4 regions of the Streptomyces drozdowiczii genome follow, and region 4 is predicted to be linked to each of the others. Evidence: riboswitches for the same ligand, from Rfam matches in the RefSeq annotation. Region 4 holds a riboswitch; each other region holds the start of a gene.
The links. A riboswitch is a leader RNA that binds a small molecule or an ion and turns the genes downstream of it on or off. The one in region 4 is predicted to bind cyclic di-AMP.

Region 1: linked by a shared signal. The riboswitch ahead of NEH16_RS03305 (M23 family metallopeptidase) and the one ahead of NEH16_RS19155 (transglycosylase family protein) in region 4 are both predicted to bind cyclic di-AMP.
Region 2: linked by a shared signal. The riboswitch ahead of NEH16_RS27740 (C40 family peptidase) and the one ahead of NEH16_RS19155 (transglycosylase family protein) in region 4 are both predicted to bind cyclic di-AMP.
Region 3: linked by a shared signal. The riboswitch ahead of NEH16_RS12180 (C40 family peptidase) and the one ahead of NEH16_RS19155 (transglycosylase family protein) in region 4 are both predicted to bind cyclic di-AMP.

The regions. Positions count from the first base shown of each region.
Region 1 covers NZ_CP098740.1:724,656-731,718, reverse strand. The annotation lists gene NEH16_RS03325 (aspartate aminotransferase family protein) at 1-327, shown strand, start outside; gene NEH16_RS03320 (helix-turn-helix domain-containing protein) at 416-1,024, shown strand; gene NEH16_RS03315 (DUF6126 family protein) at 1,035-1,211, shown strand; gene NEH16_RS03310 (tyrosine-protein phosphatase) at 1,223-2,035, opposite strand; cyclic di-AMP (ydaO/yuaA leader) riboswitch at 2,445-2,604, shown strand; gene NEH16_RS03305 (M23 family metallopeptidase) at 2,608-3,531, shown strand; gene NEH16_RS03300 (SGNH/GDSL hydrolase family protein) at 3,715-4,569, shown strand; gene NEH16_RS03295 (STM4011 family radical SAM protein) at 4,590-5,483, opposite strand; gene NEH16_RS03290 (STM4012 family radical SAM protein) at 5,490-6,839, opposite strand; gene NEH16_RS03285 (STM4013/SEN3800 family hydrolase) at 6,836-7,063, opposite strand, start outside.
Region 2 covers NZ_CP098740.1:6,080,556-6,087,618, forward strand. The annotation lists partial or broken gene NEH16_RS27710 (adenosylmethionine--8-amino-7-oxononanoate transaminase) at 1-842, opposite strand, end outside; gene bioB (biotin synthase BioB) at 835-2,037, opposite strand; gene NEH16_RS27720 (8-amino-7-oxononanoate synthase) at 2,180-3,322, shown strand; gene NEH16_RS27725 (DUF397 domain-containing protein) at 3,337-3,534, opposite strand; partial or broken gene NEH16_RS27730 (helix-turn-helix domain-containing protein) at 3,560-4,418, opposite strand; gene NEH16_RS27735 (ATP-binding protein) at 4,624-5,055, shown strand; partial or broken gene NEH16_RS27740 (C40 family peptidase) at 5,066-5,406, opposite strand; cyclic di-AMP (ydaO/yuaA leader) riboswitch at 5,542-5,706, opposite strand; gene NEH16_RS27745 (hypothetical protein) at 6,045-6,353, opposite strand; gene NEH16_RS27750 (ATP-dependent Clp protease proteolytic subunit) at 6,361-6,993, opposite strand.
Region 3 covers NZ_CP098740.1:2,736,908-2,743,970, forward strand. The annotation lists gene NEH16_RS12170 (M23 family metallopeptidase) at 1-151, shown strand, start outside; partial or broken gene pcrA (DNA helicase PcrA) at 210-2,647, opposite strand; cyclic di-AMP (ydaO/yuaA leader) riboswitch at 2,809-2,959, shown strand; gene NEH16_RS12180 (C40 family peptidase) at 2,958-4,112, shown strand; gene NEH16_RS12185 (hypothetical protein) at 4,171-4,524, opposite strand; gene NEH16_RS12190 (C40 family peptidase) at 4,834-5,880, shown strand; gene NEH16_RS12195 (GNAT family N-acetyltransferase) at 5,923-6,684, shown strand; gene NEH16_RS12200 (LuxR C-terminal-related transcriptional regulator) at 6,698-7,063, opposite strand, start outside.
Region 4 covers NZ_CP098740.1:4,191,131-4,198,193, reverse strand. The annotation lists gene NEH16_RS19170 (DUF501 domain-containing protein) at 1-87, opposite strand, end outside; gene NEH16_RS19165 (FtsB family cell division protein) at 158-628, opposite strand; gene eno (phosphopyruvate hydratase) at 738-2,018, opposite strand; gene NEH16_RS19155 (transglycosylase family protein) at 2,326-3,042, opposite strand; cyclic di-AMP (ydaO/yuaA leader) riboswitch at 3,047-3,215, opposite strand; gene NEH16_RS19150 (transglycosylase family protein) at 3,501-4,544, opposite strand; gene NEH16_RS19145 (cytochrome P450 family protein) at 4,651-5,985, opposite strand; gene NEH16_RS19140 (nucleoside triphosphate pyrophosphohydrolase) at 5,995-6,957, opposite strand; gene NEH16_RS19135 (SurA N-terminal domain-containing protein) at 6,991-7,063, opposite strand, start outside.

The DNA of each region.
Region 1 (7,063 bases), 3.5 Mb from region 4:
GGGCGCGGGCTGATGATCGGCATCGAGTTCGGCCGCCCCACCTCGCTGAAGCTGCGCAGCCGCTGGACCATGCTCCAGGCGGCCCGCAAGGGGCTCTTCGCGCAGATGGTCGTCGTGCCGCTGCTCCAGAAGCACCGCATCCTCACGCAGGTCTCCGGCGACCACCTCGAAGTGATCAAGCTGATCCCGCCGCTGGTCATCGACGACGCGGACGTCGACCGCTTCGTGGAGGCGTTCACCGCCGTCATGGACGACGCGCACAGCGGCGGGGGACTGATGTGGGACTTCGGACGGACCCTGGTGAAGCAGGCCGTCGCCAACCGCTGAGACGCTGTTGCCCGACGCTTTTGGCCCACGCTTTTGCCCCTGAGGCAAGAAATTTGCCTCAGGGGAAATTCTTGGGCCCAATGGAGGCATGAACCCTCCGGACGACCTGGCGGCCGGTGAGCTGCCCGGTGTCGCGCCACGCCTGCGCGATCTGCGCCGCGGCCGTGGTCTCACCCTGGAGACCGCGGCCCAGCGGGCCGGGCTCTCGCCCGCCCACCTCTCCCGGCTCGAAACGGGCCGACGCCAGCCCTCGCTGCCGATGCTGCTCCAGCTGGCCAGGATCTACGGTACGACGGTCTCCGAACTCCTCGGTGAGATCCCCCCGGAACGTGACGCGATCGTCCGCGGCCGCCCGTTCGAGGGCCCGGCCGCCGACGGCTGGCTGTACCAGCAGGCCGGCGGCTCCGGCCGGGCGATGCAGGCGCTGCGCGTCCGCGTCCCGTACGGCGCCCAGGGCGACCTGGTCCGCGTCCACCCCGGCGAGGAGTGGCTGTACGTCCTGACCGGCCGCCTCCGGGTGACGCTCGGCGAGACGGTCCACGACCTCGCGCCCGGGGACGGCGCGCACTTCGACTCGCTCACCCCGCACCGGATCGCCGCCCCCGAACCCGAGGGCGCCGAGCTGCTCTTCGTCCACACCCTGCTGCAGAGCCCCGCCGCCGACCTGTGCCTCGGTGGCCAGGTCCACCGTCGCTGAGAGGCCCGTCATGTCCGATTCAGAGCACTACGACCCGCTCACCCCGGCTCCGCGTCCCGGTGCCGACACCCAGGAGAGGAAGATGCCGCGCGGACTCGTCATCCGGCTCTTCGCCTATCTCGTGGCCGGGCACGTCATCGCGGCGTTCCTCTACCTGCTCTTCGCGGTCGGCATGCACAACCAGTAGGGGAGGCCGGCTCAGCTCTCGTCGAGGAGCCTTTCGCGCAGCTCCTCACGGGTGGCGGGCGTGAGCTTCAGCCCGTCGGTGAGGTAGCGGTCGGTGCCGCCCCAGGTCTCGTCGATGGCGGCGAAGGCCGCGGCGAGGTAGTCGGGCTGGGCGCCGAAGAGCGGGTTGAGCAGCTCCAGCACCTCCGGCGACATCCCGGCGGCCGAGGTGTCGCTGCGCCGGATGCGGTAGCGGCGGTGCGCGTCGTTCGACTTGAGGTAGTCGGCCTCGATGGTCTCCCGCCCGACGCCCACCGCCAGCAGCGTCACCGCGATGGAGAGCCCGGCCCGGTCCTTGCCGGCCGCGCAGTGCATCAGGGCGGGGACGCTGTCCTCGGCCAGGGCGTGCAGCACCCGGCTGTGCTCGGCGGTGCGCTCCAGGATGATCGAGCGGTACGAGGCGACCATGCGGCTGGTGCCCTTGCCGTCGGCCAGGATCGAGCGCAGCTCCGCCAGATTGCCGTCGCGCACCATCCGCCAGAACTCCGCGCCGTCCGCCGGGTCGCTGAGCGGGATGCTCACGTTCCGTACGCCGGGCAGCTCGATGTCCAGGCCGTCCAGCTTGTGGTCCGCCGCATTGCGGAAGTCGAAGACCGTGTGCAGGCCGAGCCCGCCGAGGAAGGCCGCGTCCTCCGCCGTGGCGTGCGCCAGGTGACCGCTGCGGTAGAGCCGGCCGTGCCGGACCCGACGGCCGTCGGTGGTGGGCAGGCCGCCCACGTCGCGGAAGTTGCGGACGCCGGTGAGGACGGGCTCCGTCGGCGGGGTCTGCGGCAGCTGCTGCGTCACGGTCACTCCTGGAGGCTCTGCCCCGGCGCGTATCGCCGACGGGCCCACGACCGCGACGATACGACATCGGTTCCTGGGGCAATCATCTCGGCCGCCCGCTCGGTGCCGACCCGGGCGAGGGATATGGCATGTCCGTATTGATGGGATATTGCCAACTTGCCCCGATTGTGCGGGAGATGATCACCCGCTCGTGAGCGGGATCATATCCGTGACGGTGTGTGCTGACGGCCCGGCTGGGTAGTCCCCGCGCCGCGCGGAAAGCCAAGATCCGTAATCCACGGAGTGTGACCGGAATTCCGCACCGCAATTCCGGTGCGGAATGCGGTGCCGAACGTGTGGCTTGTTTCCGTCGCCCCGGCTCGCTTACGTTCCATGTCCATCCGGATGGAACGCCCAATCCTGCCGCCGTCCGGAATTCGCACCCACTCACCGTGTGGCAGGAGCGGGGGAACCAGGTAAGCCGCCGACCGGGACGACCGGACGGCTAGGGGTGAAGTCGCGCCAGGCGCGGCCGGGCATCTCCAGCCCGAACCCGACAGCTCACCTCGCAGGCGCCGGAGAGGAAATTCTTCATGCCCATTTCGGGTAAGCACCGCCGTCCCAAGTCCAGCACCATCGCCCGCGGCGTCGTCGCCGCGAGCGCCGGCGGAGCCGTCATCGCGCTTCCGCTGCTCGGCGCCACCGGTGCCCACGCCGCGGAGCAGTCCGCCCCGGCCACGTCGCAGTCGGCCGCCGCGCACACCGCCCCGGCCAAGCCCGCGAAGAGCACCGGCACCACCACATACTCCGTCGTCTCCGGCGACTACCTGTCGAAGATCGCGGCCCAGCACCACCTCAAGGGCGGCTGGCACAAGCTGTACCAGGACAACCGCGAGGTCGTCGGCGAGAACCCGAGCCTGATCTTCCCGGGCATGAAGCTGACCCTCGGCGCCAAGGCGGCCCCCGCCGCCACCACCCCGTCCAAGGCCCCCGCCAAGACGGCCGAGAAGACCGAGGCGAAGGCCGCGCCCAAGGCCGAGACGAAGGTCGAGACCAAGACCGAGGCGCAGACCGAGGCGAAGACCGAGGCCCCGGCCTCCCAGGACAACGCCTCCGGCTACGTCCACCCGGTCCCCGGCAACCACACCACCGCCTACCGCGCCTCCGGCGCCAGCTGGTCCAGCGGCAGCCACACCGGCATCGACTTCCCCGTCTCCACCGGCACCAGCGTGAAGGCCATCACCTCCGGCACCGTCGTCACCGCCGGCTGGGGCGGCGCCTACGGCAACCAGGTCGTCATCAAGCACGCCGACGGCCACTACTCCCAGTACGGCCACATGTCCTCGCTCTCCGTCTCGGCGGGCCAGACCGTGACCGCGGGCCAGCAGGTCGGCCTCTCCGGCTCCACCGGCAACGCCACCGGCCCGCACCTCCACTTCGAGGTCCGCACCGGCCCGGAGTACGGCTCGGACATCGACCCGATCGCCTACCTGGCGTCGCACGGGATCTACGTCTGATCCGAGCGGTACCGGCCCGGTGATCCGGGTCACCGAACGACACAGAGGGACGGCGCACGGCGGTGCGTCGTCCCTCTGCTTATTCCCCCTTTACCGAAAACTGACCGGGTGGTTTATCTCACCACCCGTCAACCCCTTATTACGGTCGCGTAGGTCACATTCCGGGGTGCAGGATATGCGGTTGTGGCAGACGATTCGAACAACCTCCAGCAGGGCGCCGTCGACCGACAGGGCGCCATCGGGTCGTACGCGGCGATTGGCGACAGCTTCACCGAGGGAGTCGGCGACCCCGGCCCGGACGGAACGTTCGTCGGCTGGGCCGACCGGCTCGCGGTACTTCTCGCGGACCGGCTCCCGGAGCCCGGCATTCGGACGGATGCCGAGGGCTCACCCCTCTCCGTGCACGGGCACTTCCGGTACGCCAATCTCGCCGTACGAGGACGCCTCCTCGACCAGATAGTCGAGGAGCAGGTGCCCCGCGCCAAGGAACTCGCCCCCGATCTGGTGAGCTTCTGCGCCGGCGGCAACGACATCATCCGGCCGGGCACCGACCCGGACGACGTGGCTGAACGCTTCGAGCGGGCGGTCGCCGACCTCACGCGGTCGGTCGGCACCGTCATGGTCACCACCGGCTTCGACACCCGAGGCGTCCCCGTGCTGCGCCATCTGCGCGGCAAGATCGCCACCTACACCGCCCACGTCCGGGCCATCGCCGACCGCTACGGCTGCCCGGTCCTCGACCTGTGGTCGCTGCGCTCCGTGCAGGACCGGCGCGCCTGGGACGGCGACCGGCTGCACCTGTCGCCCGAGGGACACACCCGGGTCGCGCTGCGCGCCGCCCAGGTCCTCGGCCTGGACGTGCCGGCCGACCCGGACCAGGCGTGGCCGCCGCAGCCGCCGCGCGGCACGCTGGAGATCCGCCGCGACGACATCCACTGGGCGCGCGAATACCTCGTCCCGTGGATCGGACGACGCCTGCGCGGCGAGTCCTCCGGCGACCACGTCGAGCCGAAGCGGCCGGACCTGCTGCCGCTCTGACGGACCCGCTGCCGCTGTCCTCAGTCGCCCCGAGACCGCGTCGGGGCGACCGTGGACAGCGGCAGCGCCGCCGGAACGCGCTCCAGCACCCCGCCCGCGAACACGTCGTACAGCGGCAGCGTCTCCAGGTGCACATAGCCGATGTGGCAGTCGCAGACGGCGAGCGGGCAGGCCCTCGGGCCCAGCGCACGCCGGTAGCTCCCGTCGTACAGATTGCCCAGCTCCGCCCGGACGAAGTGGCAGCGGCGCACCGTGCCCTCCCCGTCCACCGAGATCACCGACTCACCGGTCCGGCAGGGCAGCCCCGCCGAGCGGTGCGGATGGCGGCTGTACGGGAACAGCGGATCGATCTCCGTCCACCGCTCCGCCTCCTCGTCCGTGTAGGTGTGCCCCTCGGCGGCGTTGACCCAGAGGTAGACCTCCTCCGGGAGCGCCGCCCGCAGCCGCCGCGCCTCGCCGAGATGGGCGTCGAACCCCACCACGCCCACGCTGTGCCGTACCCCGAGGTCCCTCAGCTCCGCGCACCGGCCGAGGAAACGCTCGTACGGCGTCTGCCCCGGGTGGTACGTGCACCAGAGCGCGATCCGCTCGCGGGCCGCCTCCGGCGCCTCGGCCAGCCACCGCGTACGCCCGCTCAGGTTCGTCTGGATCGCCACCCGGCGTACGTGCGGGAGGCCCGCCAGCTCCACGATCGACCTGCGGTACCAGGAGCGCACCAGGCCCTCGCCCCACGGCGTGAACAGCACCGAGATCCGGTCACCGCTCTGCGCCGCCACCCACGCCGTGAACCGTTCGAGCGCCGCCCGGTCCGCCAGCAGCTGCTCCCGGCTGTCGCGCCGCTTCGCGAACGGGCAGTACGGGCAGTCGTAGTCGCAGGAGGCGAGCGGGCCCCGGTAGAGAATCGTCAGGTCCACGGTCCCTCACTTCAGCTCGTACGCGGCCATCGCGGCCCGGACGGCGGGGGAGAAGAGTTCCGGGCCCAGCGCGTCCGAGTACGCCAGCCCCTCGGGCGACAGCCGCAGCAGACCCGGCGTCCCGGCGTCGAGCCAGCCCCGGGCCTCGAACCGGGCCAGCTCCTCGGGGAAGTCCTCGTAGGGCGAGGTGCCGAACCGTTCGCGGTAGTCCTCCACGGGCATGCCCCGCGCCTGGAGCACCGACTGGAGGAGATGGCGGCGGCGCGCCTCGTCCCCGTCCGTGTACCGCCCGACCTCGGCGCGGGAGAAGTCCTCGGTGGCGGTGTAGGCGTCGATGATGCCCCGGACCTCGCCCATCCGGACCGCGTAGTCGAAGGAGTAGTGCAGCCGCGAGGTGTAGGAGCGGGCGCCGCAGCCCAGGCCGATCATGCCGTCCGTCTGGCACGCGTAGTCGTCGGGCCCCTCCGCGCGCGGGGCGTCGGCGCGGCGGAACATCCGCATCGACACCTGCTCGTAGCCGTGGGCCAGGAGGTGGTCGCGGCCGGCCCGGTACAGGCGCAGGCGCTGCTCGTCCCAGGCCGCGTCGGCCTCTGCGGGGGAGCGTCGGCCGAGGGCGGTCAGCGGGCGCACGTACAGCGGGTAGAGGTACAGCTCCTCCGGGCGCCAGCGCAGCGCCGCGTCCAGTGAGGTGTGCCAGGTCCGCTCGGTCTGGCCGTCTATGCCGTAGATCAGATCGATGTTGAGCACGGGTATGGAGGCGTCCCGGATGGCGCCGAGGGCCCGCTCCACGTCGGCGGCGTGCTGCGGGCGCACCGCCGCGCGGGCCTCGGCCTCCACGAAGGACTGCACCCCGATGCTGACGCGGGTCGCGCCCCGCCGGGCGAGCACGGCGAGGCGGTCGGCGGTCGCGGTGGACGGGGACGTCTCCACGGACAGCGGCACGGAGCGCAGATCGGCGCCCATCCGCTTCTCCGCGATGTCGCACAGCCGCTCCAGCTCGCCCGCCGTCAGGAAGGTGGGCGTGCCCCCGCCGAACGCCGCCGCCGCGAACCGCACCGGCTCCGCGTCGCCCAGCGCGTCGCGCACGGCACTCGCCTGCCGGTCCAGCGCGTCGAGATAGCGCGAGGTCAGCTCGTCGGGGGCGCCGATCCGGGTGAACAGGTTGCAGAAGCCGCAGCGGACCTCGCAGAACGGGATGTGCATATAGAGGGAGAGCGCGTCCTTGCGTTCCCCCGCCCACAGCTCGTCCAGGGCCGGCCGCCCGCCGGGCTGCTCGGCGAGCGGGCGGTACGCCGTCTTGTGCGGGTAGGCGTACACATAGCTCTCGTACGGGCGGACGGTGTGCGTCACGGTCATCGGACGGCCCCCGGTTCCAGGAAGAAGTGGGCGTACGGGACGGTCCAGACGGACTCGTGGCCGAGCCGGTGGCCGGTGTAGCCGTCGTCGCCGTAGGCCGTGCCGTGGTCGGAGCAGACGATGGCGAAGGTACGGCGGCGGCTGCTCGCGGCGGCGAAGAGCCGGCCGATGTGGGCGTCCACGTACTCCAGGGCGGCGGCGTGCGTCGCACGGCTGTCACCGGC
Region 2 (7,063 bases), 1.9 Mb from region 4:
CACATCACGTCGGGGGAGACCCCCGCGTGGTCGGCGGCGAAGAGCTGTCCCGTACGGCCGAAGCCCGTCGCGATCTCGTCGAACACGAGCAGCACGCCGTACGCGTCGCACGCCTCGCGCAGTACGCGCAGATAGCCGGGGGAGTGGAAGCGCATGCCGCCCGCCCCCTGGACCACCGGCTCCACGATCACCGCCGCCAGCTCGTCGGCGTGGAGCGCGATCAGCTCGCGCAGATGCGCCGCGTACGCGGGGTCGGGCCCGGAACCGTAACCGGCGGGCGGTTCGTCCGCGAAGACCTGGCGGGGCAGCGCGCCGGACCACAGCTCGTGCATCCCGCCCTCCGGGTCGCACACCGACATCGGCTGCCAGGTGTCCCCGTGGTAGCCGCCGCGCCAGGTCAGCAGCCGCTTCTTGGCCGGCCGCCCGGCCGACCGCCAGTACTGGAGGCACATCTTCACGGCCACCTCGACCGACACGGAGCCCGAGTCGGCGAGGAAGACGTGGCGCAGCGGTTCCGGGGTGATCTCCACCAGCCGGGCCGCCAGCCGGACGGCGGGCTCGTGAGTGAGCCCGCCGAACATCACATGGCTCATCCGGTCCAGCTGGCCGCGTGCCGCCTCGTTCAGCACGGGGTGGTTGTAGCCGTGCACGGCCGACCACCAGGAGGACATCCCGTCGACCAACTCGCGCTGTCCGTGGGCGGGTTCGGCGAGCCGCAGCCGGACCCCGGACGCGGACTCCACGACCAGCGGTTCCTGCCGGCCCGGCATGGGGCCGTACGGATGCCAGACGTGCGCCCGGTCCAGGTCCCGGAGTACGGCGGGGGAGAGCGGCTCAGGCATTGGGCGCGAGGTCCGTACCGGCGCCGCGGCGGCGGACCGCCACCAGGTCCGTGCGGGCGCCCGGCGTCTCCGGCACCTCGGCGGCGGGAACGGCCTCCGCCTCCGCGCCCTCCCCGCACGGCCCGCAACCGCCGCCCGCGTGCGAACCGCAGCCCTCGGCCGCATGGGAGCCGCAGCCCGCCGCCGCGTCCGCGCGGTGCCGGGGGAGCGTCGTCGTACCCGCCCCCTCCACCTCGAAACCGGCGTCCGCGATCATGTCCAGATCCGCCTGCCCGGCCTGGCCCTCACTGGTCAGGTAGTCGCCCAGGAAGATGGAGTTGACCAGGTGCAGGGCGAGCGGCTGCATCGAGCGCAGATGGACCTCGCGCCCGCCCGCGAGCCGCACCTCCACGTCGGGGCAGACGAACCGCACCATCGCGAGGATCCGCAGACAGCGCTGCGGCGTCAGGTTCCACTCCTTGGCGAGCGGGGTCCCCTCGAACGGGATCAGGAAGTTGACCGGCACCGAGTCCGGGTCCAGCTCGCGCAGCGAGAAGACCACGTCGACCAGGTCCTCGTCGCTCTCGCCCATGCCCGCGATCAGCCCCGAGCAGGCGGAGAGCCCGGCGGCCTGCGCCTGCTGCACCGTGTCGACGCGGTCGGCGTAGGTGTGGGTGGTCGTGATCTCCCCGTACGTCCCCTCGGACGTGTTGAGGTTGTGGTTGTACGCGTCGGCGCCCGCCGAACGCAGCCGGTCGGCCTGGCCCTCGGAGAGCAGGCCGAGGCAGGCGCACACCTCGACGCCCTCGTTCTGCTCCTTGATGGCCTCGATGGTCTGCGAGACCCGGTCGACGTCCCGGTCCGTCGGACCCCGGCCGCTGGCCACCAGGCAGACGCGCTTGGCGCCGCCGGCCACCCCGGCCGCCGCCGCCTTCGACGCCTCCTCCGGCTTCAGCCAGGTGTACTTGAGGATCTCGGCCTTGGAGCCGAGCCGCTGCGAACAGTACGAGCAGTCCTCGGGGCAGAGCCCGGACTTCAGATTGACCAGATAGTTGAGTTTCACCCGCCGTCCGAACCACTGACGGCGCACCTCGCCGGCCGCGGCCACCACGTCGAGCAGTGCGTCGTCCGGGGTCGCCAGCACGGCGAGCGCTTCTTCACGGGTCGGCAGCTCGCGCCGCAGCCCCTTGTCCACCAGCGTGTTCAGGAGGTCCATGGCGATGATCCTGACGCACCGCACCGCCCCGAGCCAAGGAGGAACCGGACAACAGAGCTGACAGGGGGTGTGTGCATTGCCACACCGTGTCTCGGCATGAGCCCGGTTAGGGTCTGTGAGCTGCCTACAAAAGGGACCGCCCATGCCCGCCACCCCGTTCGACTGGATCGACGACGAGGCGCGCCGGCGCGCGGACGCGGGCCTGGTCCGCAGGCTGCGGCCCCGCGAGGCCGAGGCGGAGCCGCTGGACCTCGCGAGCAACGACTACCTCGGGCTCACCCGGCACCCGGAGGTGACCTCCGCAGCGGCGGACGCGGCGCGCCGCTGGGGCGGCGGGGCGACCGGCTCCCGCCTGGTCACCGGCTCGACCGCGCTCCACGCCGAGCTGGAACGCGAACTCGCCGCGTTCTGCGGCTTCGAGGCCGCGCTCGTCCTCTCCTCCGGTTACGCCGCCAACCTCGCGGCCCTCACCGCGCTCACCGGACGCGGCGCCCTCATCGCGTCCGACGCGGGCAACCACGCCTCCATCGTGGACGGCTGCCGGCTCTCCCGGGCCGAGACCGCCGTCGTCCCGCACGCCGACCCGGAGGCCGTCCGCAAGACGCTGCGCGGGCACGGGGGCCGGAAGCTGGCCGTCACCGACTCGGTGTTCTCCGTGGACGGCGACGCCGCGCCGCTCGCCGCGCTGGCCGCCGTCTGCCGGGCGGAGGGCGCCGCGCTCCTGGTGGACGACGCGCACGGACTCGGGGTGCTCGGCGAGGGCGGACGCGGCGCGCTCGACGCGGCGGGGCTCGCGGGCGACGCGGACGTCGTCGCCACGCTCACCCTGTCCAAGTCCCTGGGCAGCCAGGGCGGCGCGGTCCTCGGCCCTGCCCGGGTCATCGACCACCTGGTCAACACCGCGCGGACGTTCATCTTCGACACCGGGCTCGCCCCGGCCGCCGTCGGCGCGGCCCTGGGCGGACTCCGGCTGCTGCGCCGCGAACCGGAGCGCGCGCTCAGGGCGCGTACGGTCGCCACCGCGCTGTACGAGGGGCTGACGGCGGCCGGGCTGACCGCGGTGCGGCCCGACGCGGCGGTCGTCTCGGTCCGGGCGCCCTCGGCCGACGCCGCCGTGCGCTGGGCCGCCGACTGCCGGACGGCCGGGACGGCGGTGGGCTGCTTCCGGCCGCCGTCCGTGCCCGACGGCATCTCGCGGCTCCGGCTGACCGCCCGCGCGGATCTGACGGACGAACAGATCGCGCGGGCGGTGGAGACGGTGCGGAGGACCGCACCGCAGAGCTGAGGCGGTGGTCCGGCTCAGCGTTTCAAGCCGGAGACGAAGGACGTCCAGGCCGCCGTGGAGAACTCCAGGGGCGTCCGGGCCACGTCCTTCGAGTCGCGCACGGCCAGCAGCCGGCCGCTCCCGGACGGCGCGGTCTCCACGCAGTTGTTCATCCCCGTGCTGTAGCTGCTGCTTCGCCAGCGCGAGGCGTGCCGGGCGAGGTGTTCGGACATGACGCTTCCTCCGGGCGGTGGGGGGTCACCGGTCGCCGCGGTCGATCGCGGCGATCCGGTCCAGCGTGTGCTCCGGCGACAGCGCGTGCGTCTGAAGGGTCTCGAAGGCCGAGCTGTACGCCGCAAGGTCTTCTTTCCGTTCCAGATAGAGGCTACTCGTCAAGTGGTCAAGAACGACCACGTCAAGGTCGGAAGCGGTCGGAAAGGAGAAGATAACGAAAGGGCTGGTGAGGCTGACATAGCCGCCGACCGAGAACGGAAGCAACTGGAGTTGCACATGGGGAAGTTGTGCCACCCGGGCGAGATGGCGCAGCTGCTCCCGCATCACTCTTCGGCCACCCACCTCCCGGTGCAGCACCGCCTCGTCCAGGACCGCGCTCAGCCGCAGCGGCGGATCGCTGCGCAGCACCCCCTGCCGGGTCAGCCGCACCTCCACCAGCGAGTCCAGCTGGCCGGACGGCAGTCCGTCCAGCGATGCCCGGGTCACCGCGCGGGCGTAGTCGGCCGTCTGCAACAGGCCCGGGACCACCGTGGTCTCCAGCGTGCGGGCGGTGCGCGCCTGCGACTCCAGGCTGATGAAGTCGCGGTACTGGGCGGGATGAGCCCCCGGTAGGCGTGCCACCAGCCGGCGCCGCCCCGCCCGCCGAACCGGCGAGCGCGCCCAGGACCTCGCGGAGCTTCGGATCGTCCATGCCGTACGCGTCGAGAAGCCGGTTCACGTCATCCGGCCGCACCCCGCTGACACCTGTCTCGATCCTGCTCACCTTCGACTGGTGCCAGCCGAGCAGCGCCGCCGCCTCCCGGCTCGTGAGACCTGACGTGTGACGCAGGCTCCGCAGCTCCTCTCCCAGCTTGCGGCGCCGCACCGCAGGGCCGTGCTGCATCCGATGGCTCCCTCCCGCTGCCCGACGAGCAGACAGTGTGGCGCCCGAGCGGGCCCGTGTGGGGAGAGTTCACCGGTTTGAGGGACAGATATATGCATATCTTGGTGGATCGCCGCCACGGAGGGGAGCATCGGTGGCAATCTGGCGCGAAGCACAACCGGACCGCTCGCCGGTCCGGTATCGGGTGGGAAAGGGACGGCTCGCCATGGCAGACCATCAGGAAGCACGCGTCACCCTGCCGAGCGAGCCGGTCTCGGTCTCCGCGGCCCGCGGGTTCGTCGCCCGGGTACTGACGGAGTGGGGCCTGCCCGAGGACGCGGAGCTGGCCGACACCGTCCGCCTGATCCTCTCGGAGCTGGCCACCAACGCCGTCCTGCACACCTTCGGGCAGTCGCCCACCTTCACCGTCGACCTGCGCCTGGAACGGGACGAGGAACTGCGCCTCGGGGTGACGGACAGCCACCCCCGCCGGCCGCAGCGGCTGCCCGCCGCCGTCCAGCAGGACAACGGCCGCGGCATGGTCATCATCCGCTCGCTGGCCAAGGAGTACGGCGGCCGGCTGGCCGTCACCCCCACCGCCGACGGCGGCAAGACCGTCTGGGTGGCGCTCCCGTGGCAGGTCCCCGTCCAGCCCTGAGGCGGCCGGGTCAGGCGACCCGGCCGTAGTAGACGCTCCGCGTCCAGATCTTCTCCAGGCGGACCACGGCGCCCGTCTTCGGCGAGTGCCAGATCTTCCCGCTGCCGGCGTAGATGCCGACGTGGTAGACGCTGCGCCCGGAATGGAAGAAGACCAGGTCACCTCGTTGGCGCTTGGACGCCGAGATGTGCCTGGTCCTGTTGTACTGCTGCTGGGCCGTCCGGGGAGTTTCTTGCCGGCCTTCTTGAACGAATAGAGCGTCAGCCCCGAACAGTCGAAGCTGCCGGGCCCGGTGGCGCCCCAGCGGTAGGGCGCCCCCTTCTTCGACGCGGCGATCTTCAGGGCCTTCATCGCGTGGCCGGCCGCCTGCGCCTCGGGCGCGGCTCCTGGGACGCACAGCGTGCCGCCGACGGCGGCGAGAGTCATGACCGAGGCCGTGGTGGCCCGGGCGAGCAGAGACGGGACATGAACCTGCGCACTCATGCGCAACCCTTCGTCAGCCGCCTGTGAAGGATGACCTGTCGGGTTCGGGCTGGCGAAGTCGCCCGGCCGCGTGACGCGGCTTCACCCCGAGGGACAACCGGAGATCCGGCGGTCCCGTAGTGCTCGGGTCCTCCACTCCTGCCGATCCACTCCTGTCGACCAGTCATCCGGGCGGCGGCAGGACTCGGCGTCCGCCCGGACCGCCCCGCCGCGGTGGCGGGGGCTTGTCGTCCCACGGATCTTGACTCACCTCGGGCCGGATTTCCGAGCCGGAACAGCCATCGGTGAAGACCGTCACGGATGGCCCGTTCAGGTGGACGGAAACCCGTACGGCGGTCCGCCGGCCGCCCGCGGCCACGGCCGTACCAGCGGCGTCGCGAAGGAATCCGCCCCCCGCGCATCAGGAAAAGGCAAATCGGCCCGTCGCTCGTGAGAGGGAACTCCTACGCCGAACGAGCGAGGAAATCCGGCGCACCCCTCGGGCGTGTCGGTGACCTGCGGGGGTGTCAGTCCGGCGGGGCGGGCGGCAGGGCGACCCGGCCCGCCCGCCGCTCGCCGTCCAGCGCCCGCAGCGCGCGGGTCAACGTGGCGCTGTGGATACGTGATTCGCCGCGCCGGTGCATCAGCGCGAGCGCGTCCCGTAAGGCCGCCGCGTGCGAGGCGAGCGCCTGGGCGGCGCGCAGGGCCGCGTAGGTGTCGTCCCCGTGCGCCGGGTTGATCCGGCCCACCTGGTCGACCACATGCAGATAGCGGTCGATGAACTCGGACTCGGCCCGGGTCAGGGCGGGCAGCGGCGAGAACTCCGGTGGCTGCATCCCCGGTTCACCACCCGGAGCGCGGCGGCACCGGGAGCCGGTTCCGCACGATGTGGTCCACCAGCCCGTACGCCAGAGCTGCCTCCGCGTCGAGGACGAGATCGCGCTCGGTGTCCTCGGTGACCTGCTCGGCGGAGCGCCCCGTGTGCCGGGCCAGCATGGCGGTCATCGTGTCGCGCATCCGGGCCAGTTCCCGTGCCTCGATCTCCAGGTCGGACGGCTGCCCCTGGACCGGCTCGTCCAGCGCGGGCTGGCTGACGACCACCTTGGCGCCGGGCAGCATGTGCCGCCGGCCCGGGGCGCCCGCGGCGAGCAGCACCGCAGCCCCGGCCCCCGCCCGGCCCAGGCAGTAGGTCTCCACCTCGCAGCCGAGGAAGTTCATCGTGTCGTACAGGGTCGTCATCGCGCCGAACGAGCCGCCCGGCGAGTTGATGTACAGCGAGACGGGCCGGTCCGGCGCGTCGTGCTCCAGGTACATCAGCTGGGCCACCAGATCGTTGGCGGCCGTCTCGTCCAGGGCGGTGCCGAGGAAGACGACGCGCTCGGCGAGCAGCTTGGAGTACGGGTCGAGGGTCCGGGACCCCTGGGAGGTGCGCTCGGTGAACTCGGGCAGGACGTGACGGGCGACGGGACGGTACACGGCGGTGCCTCTCCTCCGGTCGCGCGGGCACAGCGGGGCGCCCGCGCACGCTTCCGTAAAAAATGTACAG
Region 3 (7,063 bases), 1.5 Mb from region 4:
GGGCCCGGTCAAGGCCGGCGATGTCATCGCGTACTCCGGGAACTCCGGGAACTCGACCGGCCCGCACATGCACTTCGAGGTGCGGCCGGGCGGCGGCGCGGCGATCGACCCGCTGCCGTGGCTGCGCGGCCACGGGATCAACCCGACCTGAGGCAGCGGGAGACGTCGTCACGGCCGGGGCCTCGGGGGCTCCGGCCGTGACGCGTGTCTCAGAGCTTCTGCACCGGCGCGTACCGCAGGAGCAGCTTCTTGGGGCGGTCGTCGCCGAAGTCGACCGTGGCCTTCGCCTGGTCTCCGACGCCCTCGACCGCCGTCACCGTGCCCAGGCCGAACTGGTCGTGCGTGACCCGGTCGCCCGCGACCAGGGTGATCGTCGGCTTGTCCGAGGTCCGCCGGGTCGCGAAGCCGGAGGGGCCGGAGCGGGCCCGGGAGGCGGAGAGCGACGAGGTGATCCCCGAGGTGGGGCCCGCCGGGGCGGCCATCGGGCCCTTGCGCTTCCAGTCCAGGTGCTGGTCCGGGATCTCCTCCAGGAACCGCGACGGCGGGTTGTACGAGGGCTGGCCCCAGGCGCTGCGCATGGCGGCGCGGGTCAGATACAACCGCTCGCGGGCGCGGGTGATGCCGACGTAGGCGAGGCGGCGCTCCTCCTCCAGCTCCTTGACCTGGCCGAGCGCCCGCATGTGCGGGAAGACGCCGTCCTCCATGCCGGTCAGGAAGACGACCGGGAATTCGAGGCCCTTCGCGGTGTGCAGGGTCATCAGCGTGATGACGCCGGAGCCGTCGGTGTCCTCGTCCGGGATCTGGTCGGAGTCGGCGACGAGCGCGACCTGCTCCAGGAACTCCGCGAGCGTGCCCGACCCCTCCTCCTCGCCCCGGTCCTGCTCGAATTCGAGGGCGACGGCGGCGAGCTCCTGGAGGTTCTCGATGCGGGTCTCGTCCTGGGGGTCGGTGGACGCCTGGAGCTCGGCGAGATAGCCCGTACGCTCCAGGACCGCTTCCAGCACCACGGCGGGACCGGCGCCGGACTCCACGACCGTGCGCAGCTCCTCCATCAGCGTGTTGAACCGCTTCACGGCGTTGGCCGAGCGGGCGGCCATGCCGTACGCCTCGTCCACCCGGCGCAGCGCCTGCGGGAAGGTGATCTTCTCGCGCAGCGAGAGCGCGTCGATCATGGCCTCGGCGCGCTCTCCGATGCCGCGCTTGGGCACGTTGAGGATGCGGCGGAGCGGGACGTTGTCCTCGGGGTTGGCGAGGACCCGCAGGTAGGCCAGGACGTCCCGGACCTCCTTGCGCTCGTAGAAGCGGACGCCGCCGACGACCTTGTAGGGCAGGCCGACGCGGATGAAGATCTCCTCGAAGACACGGGACTGCGCGTTCGTCCGGTAGAAGACGGCGACGTCGCCGGCCTTCGCGTCGCCCGCGTCGGTGAGGCGGTCGATCTCCTCGGCGACGAACTGCGCCTCGTCGTGCTCGGTGTCCGCGACGTAGCCCGTGATGCGGGCGCCGGTACCGGCGTTGGTCCAGAGGTTCTTGGGGCGGCGGCTCTCGTTGCGCTCGATGACCGCGTTGGCGGCGGACAGGATCGTCTGCGTGGAGCGGTAGTTCTGCTCCAGGAGGATCGTCGTCGCGTCCGGGTAGTCCTCCTCGAACTGGAGGATGTTGCGGATGGTCGCGCCCCGGAAGGCGTAGATCGACTGGTCCGCGTCACCCACGACGCACAGCTCGGCGGGGGCGTTCTCCGGGCCGGCCGGGCCGACCAGCTCGCGTACCAGCGTGTACTGGGCGTGGTTGGTGTCCTGGTACTCGTCGACGAGGACGTGCCGGAAGCGGCGGCGGTAGTGCTCGGCGACGTCCGGGAACGCCTGGAGCAGGTGGACCGTCGTCATGATGATGTCGTCGAAGTCCAGCGCGTTGGCCTCGCGCAGCCGGGCCTGGTACATCGCGTACGCCTGGGCGAGCGTCTTCTCGAAGCCGTCGGCCGCCTGGCCCGCGAAGGTCTCCTCGTCGATCAGCTCGTTCTTGAGGTTGGAGACCTTGGCGGTGAAGGACTTCGGCGGGTACCGCTTCGGGTCCAGCTCCAGATCGCGGCAGACCAGGGCCATGAGCCGCTTGGAGTCGGCGGCGTCGTAGATCGAGAACGAGGACGTGAAGCCGAGCCGCTTGGACTCGCGGCGCAGGATGCGGACGCAGGCGCTGTGGAAGGTCATCACCCACATCGCGTTGGCCCGGGGCCCGACCAGCTGCTCGACGCGCTCCTTCATCTCGCCGGCGGCCTTGTTGGTGAAGGTGATCGCCAGGATCTGGCCGGGGTGGACGCCCCGCTCGGCCAGCAGGTGGGCGATGCGGTGGGTGAGCACCCTGGTCTTGCCGGAGCCCGCGCCGGCCACGATGAGCAGGGGCGACCCGGCGTGCACGACGGCGGCGCGCTGCTCGGTGTTCAGCCCGTCGAGCAGCGCCTCGGGGTCGATGACGGGGCGGTGCGCGCCGTCGCGGTAGTACGCGTCACGGGGCGGCGGGGGCCTTCGAACACGCCCGCGAACAGGTCCTCCGGCACCGCTTCGGGTGCGGGGTCCTCGGGGGGCGGCGGGGGCGCGTCCTCCTCCTGCTGGAGGCCGGCCAGGAAACTGTCGTCAAAGAGGCTGCTCATCGCTGTCCGAGTCTAAGGCGCCCGACTGACACCCGGCCCCGGTCCGAAAAGGTCACGGAAATGTATCGGGCATATCGCACACCAACCTTCACAGCGGCCCCATCAGTTGGCTAGCGTGCACGTTCGGACGGCCCGTACCCCCAGAGGCGACCTACGCCGAGCGTGCCGCCACGCCGAATCCGGGCCCGCCCGGAACCGGGGACCCACACGTAGTACCGGGGTGAATCGGTCCTTCCCCACCGGACCGTAGGGCAGCCTTCCGTTCCGCCCGAACCCGACAGCTAACCCGGTAGGCGGTCCACGGAAGGAGATGCCGGCCTTGGCGTCGCATCGCAAACCGCGCACCCGGATGCGCTCCACCGTCCCCGCCGTCGGGCTGACCTCGGCCGCGCTGGCCTCGGTGACGCTGCTGTCCTCCCAGAGCGCGATGGCCGCGCCCGCGCCGAAGCCGAGCATCGAGGAAGTCCAGAAGAGGGTCGACGACCTGTACCGGCAGGCCGGGACCGCCACCCAGAAGTACAACCAGGCCAAGGAGGCCACGGACCGGCAGAAGTCCAAGGTCGACACGCTCCTGGACAGCGTGGCCGAGCGCACCGAGAAGCTGAACGACGCCCGCAGGACGCTGGGCAACTACGCCGCCGCCCAGTACCGCAACGGCGGCCTCGCGCCGACCGCGACCTTCTTCCTGGCCGACGACCCGCAGTCGTTCTTCGACCAGACGCACCTCATGGACCGGATGGCCGAGCGCCAGCAGCAGGCGGTCACGGAGTTCCGTACGCAGCAGGCGAAGGTGTCCAAGCAGCGGGCCGAGGCCGTGGAGAGCCTGGAGACGCTGACCGAGTCGCAGGCCGATCTGCGCACCAGCAAGCAGAACGTCCAGACGAAGCTGACCGAGGCCCGGACACTGCTGTCGAAGCTGACCGCCGAGGAGAAGGCGCGCCTGGCGGAGCTGGAGCGCAAGAAGGAGGCGGAGGCGAAGCGGAAGGCGGCGGAGCTGGCGAAGAAGCAGGCCGCCGCCCGTAAGGAGGCCGAGCAGAAGGCCAAGGAGTCGGGGAGCGGCGGTACGGAGACGGGCTCGGGCTCCGGCTCGGACACCGGCTCCGGGAGCAGCGCCTCCACGAAGGCGGAGAAGGTCCTCGCGTTCGCCCGCGCCCAGATCGGCAAGCCGTACGTCTGGGGGGCGACCGGCCCCGCCTCGTACGACTGCTCGGGACTGACGCAGGCGGCCTGGAAGGCGGCGGGCGTCGACCTCCCGCGGACCACCTGGGACCAGGTGAACGTCGGGACCCGGGTCGCGACGGCCGATCTGCAACCCGGTGACCTGGTCTTCTTCTACGACGACATCAGCCACGTCGGGATCTACAAGGGCGACGGGATGATGATCCACGCGCCGAAGCCCGGGGCGAACGTGCGCGAGGAGTCGATCTACTACATGCCGATCTACGGGAGTGTGCGCCCGGCCTGACCGGGGAAGAGGGCCGGTCCGCGCGGACCGGCCCGCTCTTCCGGGGCGCGTCCGCCGCTCAGGTCCAGAGCGTGGCGATGAAGATGTTCGCCAGGGTCAGCGCGCCGACCGCCGCGAAGGCGCCCTTCTCCACCTTCTCCTCGTCCCGCTTGATGTAGACGAGCCCCAGGATCACGACCAGGAACAGCAGCTTGATGCCGATCTTGACGTTGTTCACGGGGTGGTCGTCGGCCTGGTCCAGGCCGACGAGGGCGACGCCGGTGACGAGCATGGTCAGCGCACCGTGCAGCATGCCGGGGACGAACCGGGCGGTGCCGGCCTTCATCGCCTTCATCTGGCCGAGGAAGCCGCCGAGCAGGGCGGCGATGCCGATGATGTGCAGGGCGACGACGAAATCGATGAGTACACGCATGGTTCCGCACCCTAGAACCCTCTTCCCGTACCGCTCCGGGCAGGGTGGGGCCTACGGGCCGCTTGAATGATGAATGCACTTTTTGCCTGATTCTGCGACCCTTTTCCCGGTCAGCAGGGCTGCAAGAGCGATCACGCAGTGACAATGCCACGCCAAGAGCGGGCAATAACCGTCATAACGACACCTTCCCGTGACCTGGGATTAGCGTCCCTTCCCGGTGGCCGTGGACCAGGAACCGTCCTCCCCGGCCACCGGAGAAGCCCGCCGGTATACCCCGCCGGGCCGTCGCACGGAAGGACGCCCGCCCCCGTGGCAGCGCATCGCAAACCCAGGCAGCGCCTCACCACCGCCTCCGCGGCCCGCGCCGCGGCGACCCTCGCCGTCGCCGGAGCCGCGACGGCCGCCGTGCTGCCGGGAGCCGCGCACGCGGACCCCGCGCCCACCGCGAAGCAGGTCAAGGCCCAGGTGGACCGGCTGTACCGGGAGGCGGAGGTCGCCACCGAGAAGTACAACGGCGCGAAGTCCGAGGCGACCGCCGCCGCCAAGTCGGTCGACGCCCTGCGCGACGAGGCCGCCCGCAGGACCGCCCGCCTCAACACCGCCCGCGACGTGCTCGGCGCGTACGCCGCCGCGCAGTACCGGTCCGGCGGCATCGACCCCTCCGTGCAGCTGGCGCTCTCCTCCGACCCCGACCAGTACCTGCGCCGCGCCACCTACGCGGAGCGGGCCGGAGAGCGCCGGGCCGCCGAGGTGCGCTCGGTGCGCCGCCAGGTCGCGGAGATCGCCCAGGTACGCGCCGAGGCGGCCGGGAAGCTCACCGAGCTGGCCTCCCGGCAGGCCGCCCTGAAGGAGCACCGGGCGACCGTCCGCGCCAAGCTGGCCGAGGCCCGCCGCCTGCTCGCCCGCCTCACCCCGGCCGAGCGCGCCTCCTACGACGCCTCCGAGGAGGGCCGCGGGGCCGGCCACGCCGACCGCAGCGCCCCGCGCTCCCCCGTCGCCGCGCCCAACTCCCGCGCCGCTCAGGCGGTCGCCTTCGCGTACAACGCCCTGGGCAAGCCGTACGTATGGGGCGCGACCGGGCCGAACTCCTTCGACTGCTCCGGGCTCACCCAGGCCGCCTGGCGCGCCGCCGGGGTGTCGCTGCCCCGGACCACGTACACCCAGATCAACGCCGGGCAGCGGGTGCCGCGCTCCCAGCTGGCCCCCGGGGACCTGGTCTTCTTCTACTCGGGCATCAGCCATGTCGGCCTGTACATCGGGAACGGCCGGATGATCCACGCGCCGCGTCCCGGGGCCCCGGTCCGGATCGCGCCCCTCGACGAAATGCCCTTCGCGGGGGCGACCCGGGTGGCATAGGCTCCGGCCCTCCGAAGCCAACGGCCCGAAGGACACCCGCACATGCCGATGGACGCCGACGTCCAGACCCATGCCCGTACGCTCACGCTGCGCTCCCCGGACCATGTCCGCGTCGGGCCGTTCGTGATCCGCTACAACCCGAACTGGTCGCTGAAGTACGCCAACTACGCGATCCCGGACCAGGACGCCGAGCCCACCCCCGGCGAACTCGACGCACTCATAGCGGCGTTCCGCGAGCGGGACCGGATGCCCCGCCTGGAGTTCCTGCCCGGCTGGGCGCCCGCCGTCGAACCGGCGCTGCTCGCCGCCGGGTTCACCGTCGAGAACCGCGCCCCGATCCTCGCCTGCGCCCCCGGCGGCCTCGTGGACCCGAAGCCGGTCGCGGGCCTGGTCATGGCCGAGCCCGCGTCCGACGCGGAGTTCGCCGCCGCCGCGCTCGTCCAGCACCTGGGCTACGGCGGGGAGGGCGAGCCCGAGGACGGCACGGTCGAGTGGCTGCGCGACGCGGTCGCCGGCGGCGGGGTCGCCGCGCTCGCGACGGTCGGCGGCGTACCGGCGGGCGCGGGCGGCTGCTCGGTCCCGGTGGACGGGCTGAGCGAGCTGGCGGGCCTGGCGGTCGGCGCGGACTTCCGCCGCCGGGGCATCGGCGCCGCGCTCTCCGCCCACCTGACGCGCACCGCGTTCGCGCGGGGCTGCCGGGTGGTGTGGCTGGAGCCGGGCGACGCCGACGTGGAGCGGATCTACGTCTCCATCGGCTACCGCAGGATCGGCGAGAAGTTGAACATCTCGCTGGACCCGGCCTGATCCGAAAAGGCCCCTAGACCAGCCGTCGCGCCGTCGCCCAGCGGGTGAGTTCGTGGCGGTTGGAGAGCTGGAGTTTGCGGAGCACCGCCGAGACGTGGGACTCGACCGTCTTCACCGAGATGAACAGCTGCTTGGCGATCTCCTTGTACGCGTAGCCCCGGGCGATCAGGCGCAGCACCTCGCGCTCGCGCTGGGTCAGCCGGTCCAGGTCCTCGTCGACCGGGGGCGCGTCCGTGGAGGCGAAGGCGTCGAGGACGAAGCCGGCCAGGCGGGGCGAGAAGACGGCGTCGCCGTCCTGGACCCGGAAGACCGAGTCGACCAGGTCGGTGCCGGTGATCGTCTTGGTGACGTACCCCCGGGCGCCGCCCCGGATGACGCC
Region 4 (7,063 bases):
CGGCGGGCGGCCCAGCTGCTGCTGGAACGCGGCGATGTCCGCCTCGGTGGGGACGGTGGGCTCGGTCTGGGGAGGGGGCGTTTCCATGCCTGCCTAGGGTGCTGATCGGACTGCTCGAACCGCGGGTTCTGCAGAGGTACGGGGGTGGGGGCGGCCGTCAGCCGCGGTCGGCGCTGTCCACGCCGTCCCACAGGTTGGAGTGCCAGGGCCGGTCCGTCTCGGCCGGCTTCCCGTTGCGCTCCTTGACCGCGTCGGGGTCGACCACGGTGTAGCCGGTCTCCCCGGGAAGAACGTAGTGCAGGTGCTCGCGGGCCAGCCGCTTGATGTACGCGTCGTCCTGGAGCCGGGCCTTCTGGTCCCGCAGCTCCTCGGTGCGCGCCTCGGCCTCGCGGGCCAGCCTGCGCTGGTCGGCGATCTCGTCGCGCTGCGACACGTACTGCCGCATCGGATACGCGAGGGCGACGACCAGGGAGCAGACGACCAGGGCCAGGAAGGCGGCCCGGCCGGTGAGCCGGGAGCGGCGGGCCTGGCGCCGGTTCTGGGACCGGTAGACGCGGGCGGCGGTCTGCTCACCGAGCAGCCGCAGCCGGGTCGCGGTGGAGAACCGGTCCCTGTCCTTCACGGCCATGTTCCCGCCTCCCCATTACGACGTCCGTCCCCGCACACGGTACGTGACCGGGCGCGGGGACGGACGGAGGCGGGGGGTACCCGAGGGGGCGTCAGCCCCCGACGGGCCGTCAGCCCTTGAAGCGCGGGAACGCCGAGCGGCCCGCGTACACCGCCGCGTCGTCGAGGATCTCCTCGATGCGCAGCAGCTGGTTGTACTTGGCGACGCGGTCCGAGCGGGCCGGGGCGCCGGTCTTGATCTGACCGCAGTTCACGGCGACGGCGAGGTCGGCGATGGTGACGTCCTCGGTCTCGCCGGAGCGGTGCGACATCATGCACTTGAAGCCGTTGCGCTGGGCCAGCTCGACGGCGTCCAGGGTCTCGGTCAGCGAACCGATCTGGTTGACCTTGACGAGCAGGGCGTTGGCGGAGCCCTCCTCGATGCCGCGGGCCAGGCGCTCCGGGTTGGTGACGAAGAGGTCGTCGCCGACGATCTGGACCTTGGCGCCCAGCTTGTCGGTGATGACCTTCCAGCCGGCCCAGTCGTCCTCGTACAGCGGGTCCTCGATGGAGACCAGCGGGTACGCGGAGACGAGCTCCTCGTAGTACTCGGTCATCTCGGCGGCCGAGCGGGACTTGCCCTCGAACTCGTACGAGCCGTCCTTGTAGAACTCCGAGGCGGCGACGTCGAGCGCGAGCGCGATGTCCTTGCCCGGGGCGTAACCGGCCTCCTTGATGGCCTCGATGATGAGGTCGAGGGCGGCGCGGTTGGACTCCAGGTTCGGCGCGAAGCCGCCCTCGTCGCCGAGGCCGGTGGAGAGGCCCTTGGTCTTCAGGACCTTCTTCAGCGTGTGGTAGACCTCGGCGCCCCAGCGCAGCGCCTCGGAGAAGGACTCGGCGCCGATGGGCGCGATCATGAACTCCTGGATGTCCACGTTGGAGTCGGCGTGCGAGCCGCCGTTCAGGATGTTCATCATCGGAACGGGCAGCAGGTGCGCGTTCGGGCCGCCGAGGTAGCGGAACAGCGGCAGGTCGCTGGCCTCGGAGGCGGCGTGGGCGACGGCGAGGGAGACGCCGAGGATGGCATTGGCGCCGAGCGAGCCCTTGTTCTCCGTGGCGTCCAGGTCGAACATCGCCTGGTCGATGAGGCGCTGCTCGGTGGCGTCGTAGCCGACGAGCTCCGGGCCGATCTGCTCGATCACGGCCAGGACGGCCTTCTCGACACCCTTGCCCTGGTAGCGGTTGGGGTCGCCGTCGCGAAGCTCAATGGCCTCGAACGCGCCGGTGGAGGCGCCGGACGGAACAGCAGCACGACCGGTGCTGCCGTCGTCGAGGCCGACCTCGACCTCGACCGTGGGGTTGCCCCGGGAGTCGAGGATTTCCCGGGCTACGACGACGTCGATGGACGGCACGAGGCATCTCCTTCTGGGATATGACGCTGGTTGTGCAGGGTCGCTTTGGCCTTGCGACAAGAGCCTAACCGGCCCGGCCGTCTGCGTCGGCCGACCGCCCGTCCCCTGGGACGAAAAAGGACCCGAGGGCGGGCATACCGGGGCGGAACGCCAAATATTTACTGGTCAGTAACTACAACAGTTGAACGGTCCACGAGGTGCGAACGCCCCTGATGCGGCGTGCCCCGGCCCGGCACACACGGGGGGAGAGTGCGTGCCGGGCCGGGGCGGCCTGAGCGATCAGCGAGGAGGGATCGCGGCTGCTTCGTTACTTCGTGAGGTGGAGCTGCTGACCCGGGTAGATCAGGTCGGCGTCCTGGACGATGTCCTTGTTCAGCTTGAACAGCCGCTCCCAGCCGCCCTTGACGTGGTGCGCGGAGGCGATCTTGCTCAGCGTGTCACCGGCGACGACCTTGTACTCGCCGTCACCCTTGGCGACCTTCTTGCCGGTGGGGGTGGTGACCGTCTTCTTCGGGGCGTCCGAGCGGTCGGAGCGGTTGGTGGCCGGGGCCTCGGTGCGCTCGGCCTTCTTCGGGGCGGCCTCCTGCTTGGGGGCGGCCTCCTGCTTCGCGGCACCGGAGCCGGTGTCGACGCCCGGGTCGACACCGTCGTTGGTCAGGTTGCCGGCACCGGCGCAGGACCAGGCGCCCGGGCCCTGCATGTCGAGGAGCTTCTCGGCGGTGGCGATCTGCTGGGCCTTGGTGGCCAGGTCGGCGCGGGGCGCGTACTGCGTACCGCCGGCGGCGGCCCAGCTGGACTGGGAGAACTGCAGGCCGCCGTAGTAGCCATTGCCGGTGTTGATCGACCAGTTGCCGCCGGACTCGCACTGGGCGACGGCGTCCCAGGTGGCGACGGAGGCGGCGGAGGCGTTGGTCGCGCCCATCAGCGGCACGGCGACGGCGGCACCGGCGACACCGGCGAGCGTCGCGACACGGACGGCCTTGGAGGGGCGGCGGTGCTTGTTGCCCTTGCGGTTGAGCAGCATCGAGTCTTCTCCTCACCGACGCCTGCGAGGTGAGCTGTCGGGTTCGGGCCAAGTGAGTTGCCCGGCCGCGCTCCTGGCGCGACTTCACCCCTAGCCGGCCCCGGTTCGTCTCCCGACGACCGGGCCCAGCGCCTACCTGGGTCCCCCGCTCCTGCCTACGGCGCTTTCGCGTCTGTTCCCTTCGACCGACGGCAGGATTCGGCGTGACGGTCGACGGGGCCCGCGGTGCGAGCGGTTCCGACCGTAATCACACCCACCGGCCATATTCAAAGAAGGACATACCGGATAATCATCCCGTAAGAGCATCCGATGAACCCTCATTTGTGCAGGTCGGAACGGATGCGGCGGGACCTCCCGGACAAGCAGCGTGAGTTCACGCAAAGAGACCCATGTCTCACTCGGTCAAAAGTGGGACATGGGCCTCTTAAACCACCCAAAGCACAGAGGGCTCTAACGGCTCATCCGGCGCTCTCGGCGACCTTCTCGGGGGCCGGGCCGGCCAGGCCCAGATCGAGGTTCTGACCGGGCAGGATGAGGTCCGGGTCGGAGCCCACCTCGGCCTTGTTCGCCTCGTACAGCTCGGGCCAGCCGCCGGGCAGCTCCTGCGCGTCGGCGATCGCCCAGAGGTTGTCGCCCGGCCGTACGGTGTACGTGCCGTCAGCCGGCCGCGTGGCGCTGTCGCGTGCGTCACCGTCACCCCGCGAGGCGTGCCGGCCCGCGTCCCGCCCCTCGGCCGTCCCGGCGGCCTCGTCGGCGGCCGGGGCGCCCCGGTGCTTGCCGCCCTTCGCCCGCGCGTCGTCCGCCGCGCTCGCCGAGGGGTCCGCGGAGGGGTCGGCGGACGGCGTCGTGGACGGGTCGGCGGAGGCGGACGGGTCGGCGGACGGGGTGCCCGAGGGGTCGGCGGACGGGGAGGCGTCGGCGCTCTTGCCCGCGTGCTTGCCGGAGCCCTTGCCGGCCTTCTTCTCCGTGGCGGCCGAGCCGGACGCCGCGTCCGACGGGGTGGCCGAGGAGGCCGAGGACGCGTCGTCCACCGGGTCGGTGCCGAGACCGGCGTCGAGGCCCGAGTCGGCGCTCCGGGCGGGCTCGTCCGCGTCCTGGTCGCCCGGGTCCACGTCCGCCTTGCCCGCGGCCTTGGTGAGCCCGGAGATCACCGCACAGCTGGGCCACGCCTTCGGGCCCTTGGCAGCCAGGACCCGTTCGGCCACCGCGATCTGCTGCGAGCGGCTGGCGAGGTCGGCGCGCTCCGCGTAAGCCTCGCCGCCGTACGCCTTCCACAGCTCCGGCGTGAACTGGAGACCGCCGTAGGAGCCGTTGCCGAGGTCGGCGCTCCAGGTCCCGCCGCTCTCGCAGTCGGCCACCCGGTCCCAGGTCGCGGTGTCCGCGGCGTGTGCGCTTGCCGCGCCGAGCAGCGGGATGGCGATGGCCGAGCCGGTGACGCCTGCGGCGACCACGATGGCGGGTGCCTGACGAGGGCGGCGGTGTCTGCCGTTCGCGGAGCCCATGGGAGATGCCTTCCGTGTGACTGACAAGCGACTGGTGAGTCGAACGGTGAACCTAGCGAAACTCGAACGTGAGTCACAAGTCGATGCAGTAGAGATCACGCGAAAGTCACAGAGTTGACAGAGCGTCACTTTCCCGGGTGCGCGCCCCCGGCGTGAATTCCACCGGCAGAGTGCGCAGTCCGCGCATGATGAGCCCGCCGCGCCACCGCAAATCCCCCGATTCTCCCGCAAGTCGCAGGTCCGGAAGGCGCGTCAGCAGAGTGGCGAGCGCGGCCTGTCCCTCCAGCCGCGCGAGCGGCGCTCCCAGACAGTAATGAATGCCGTGGCCGTAGCCGAGGTGCTGATTGTCGCTCCGCGACAGGTCCAGGGTGTCCGGTCCCGCGAACCGCTCGGGGTCCCGGTCGGCCGCCGCGAGCACCACGAGCACCGGATCGCCCTCCGCCACGCGCTGCCCTCCGATGGTCAGCGGCTCGGTGGCGAACCGCCAGGTGGCGAGCTCCACCGGGCCGTCGTAGCGCAGCAGTTCCTCGACCCCGGTGGCCAGCAGTTCGCTGTCGCCGGCCGCCAGCGCGCGTTGCAGCCGCTCGCGCTCGGCGGGGTGGTTCAGCAGGGTGTGGACGCCATTGCCGATCAGGTTCACGGTCGTTTCAAAACCGGCGAAGAGCAAGATGAAGGCCATCGCGGCGGCCTCGTTCTCCGTCAGGTGCTCGCCGTGGTCGCTCGCCCTGATCAGCCCGGAGATCAGGTCGTCGCCCAGGTCCTCGCGCTTGCGGTGGATCAGTTCGAGCAGATAGGCCCGCATCTTCTTCACGGACCGGGCGACCCCGCCGCGCGGCCCGCCGCCGTGCCGGATCATCATGCCCGCCCAGTCCCGGAAGTCGTCCTGGTCCTCGCGGGGCACGCCGAGCAGGTCGCAGATCGCGTAGATGGGGAGCGGGAAGGCGAACTCGTGGATCAGGTCGGCCTCCCCCTTCTCCACGAACCCGTCGATGAGCCGGTCCGTCAGCTCCTGCACCCGGGGCGCGAACTGCGCGATGCGCCGGGGCGTGAACGCCTTGGAGACCAGGCGGCGCAGCCGGGTGTGGTCGGGCGGGTCGATGTTGAGCAGGTGCGTCATCAGCTCGGCCTTGCGCTCCCCGGGGATGCCGGTCTTCCCCTTGGCATGCGCGGGCTCGGCGTGGTGCGCCGGGTTCTTGGACAGCCGCGAGTCGGCGAGCGCCTGCCGGGCGTCCGCGTACCGGGTGACGAGCCACGCCTCGACCCCGCTGGGCAGCGTGGTGCGGTGCACGGGACTGTGCTCGCGCAGCCAGGCGTACGCGGGGTACGGGTCGGTGGCGAACTCCCAGGTGAAGAGCTCGGGCGCGGGCGGCACGGCGGCGGACGAGGTGTGGGCGGGGCAGCCGGCGGGTACGGCCGCGGCTTGGGCGGGGCTGTCGTTCACTCCCCGACGTTATCCGGTGCCCTCCGCCGTCCGGATCGCGTCCCGGTACGCGCGGCCCGCGGCGCGCAGGGCGGCCTCCGGGTCGATGCCCTCCTCCTGAGCCTGTACGGCGAGGGCGAGGAGGCGGTAGCCGATGTCGTCACCCTCGGGGAGCGGCACGTCGAGTCCGGCGGTACGGACCCGGCTCGCGAGCTTCGCGGCAAGCGCCAGGCCGGGCTGGCCGATCGGTACCCCGTCGGTGACGGATTCACGCTGCTTCTCGATCGCCTTGGTGCGCATCCAATGGGCGCGACTGTCCTCCGGGACCTCGGCGGTCTCGTCGCCGAAGACGTGCGGGTGGCGGTGGATCAGCTTCTCGATGAGCGTGCCGGCCACGTCGTCCACGGAGAACGGCTCCTCTTCGTCCTCCTCCGCGATGCGCGCGTGGAAGACCACCTGGAGCAGTACGTCCCCCAGCTCCTCGCGCAGCTCCTCGCGGTCGCCGTCCTCGATCGCCTCGACCAGCTCGTACGCCTCCTCGATGGCGTACTTGGCGAGGCCCTTGTGGGTCTTCTGCGAGGTCCAGGGGCACTCGACCCGGATGCGGTCCATGACCTGGACGAGGTCGAGGAGCCGGGCGCCCGGCAGGTCGTACGCGCCGGGCAGCAGCTCCAGGTCCGGCATCCGCACCCGTCCGGAGCCGGCCAGCCGGGCCAGGCCGTCGGTGAGCGGCTGATTGCCCGCGCCGCCGGTGAGGACGACCACGGTCCGGCCGCCCGCGCAGGCGTCCACCAGCTCCTGGGCGTCGGGCACGCCCGGGGTGACGGTGACGCCGGCCTCGCTCAGATACGGCAGCTGCGGCTGCTCCGGCTCGCCGCAGCGCACCTCGTCGGCGCCGTGCAGCGCCTGCCAGGCGGGCCAGGACAGCAGTCCGGGCGCGACCCGGTGGCTGACGGTGAGCAGGACGATGCGGCCGGGGTCTTCAGCGTTCACGCCACCGAATCTACCCCGGCCGTCACAGCGGGCTCAGGCCCCGGCCTCGGCGGCCGCCTGGGCGGGCTTGGTGACCTGGGAGATCCACGGGGCCTTGTAGTCGCCC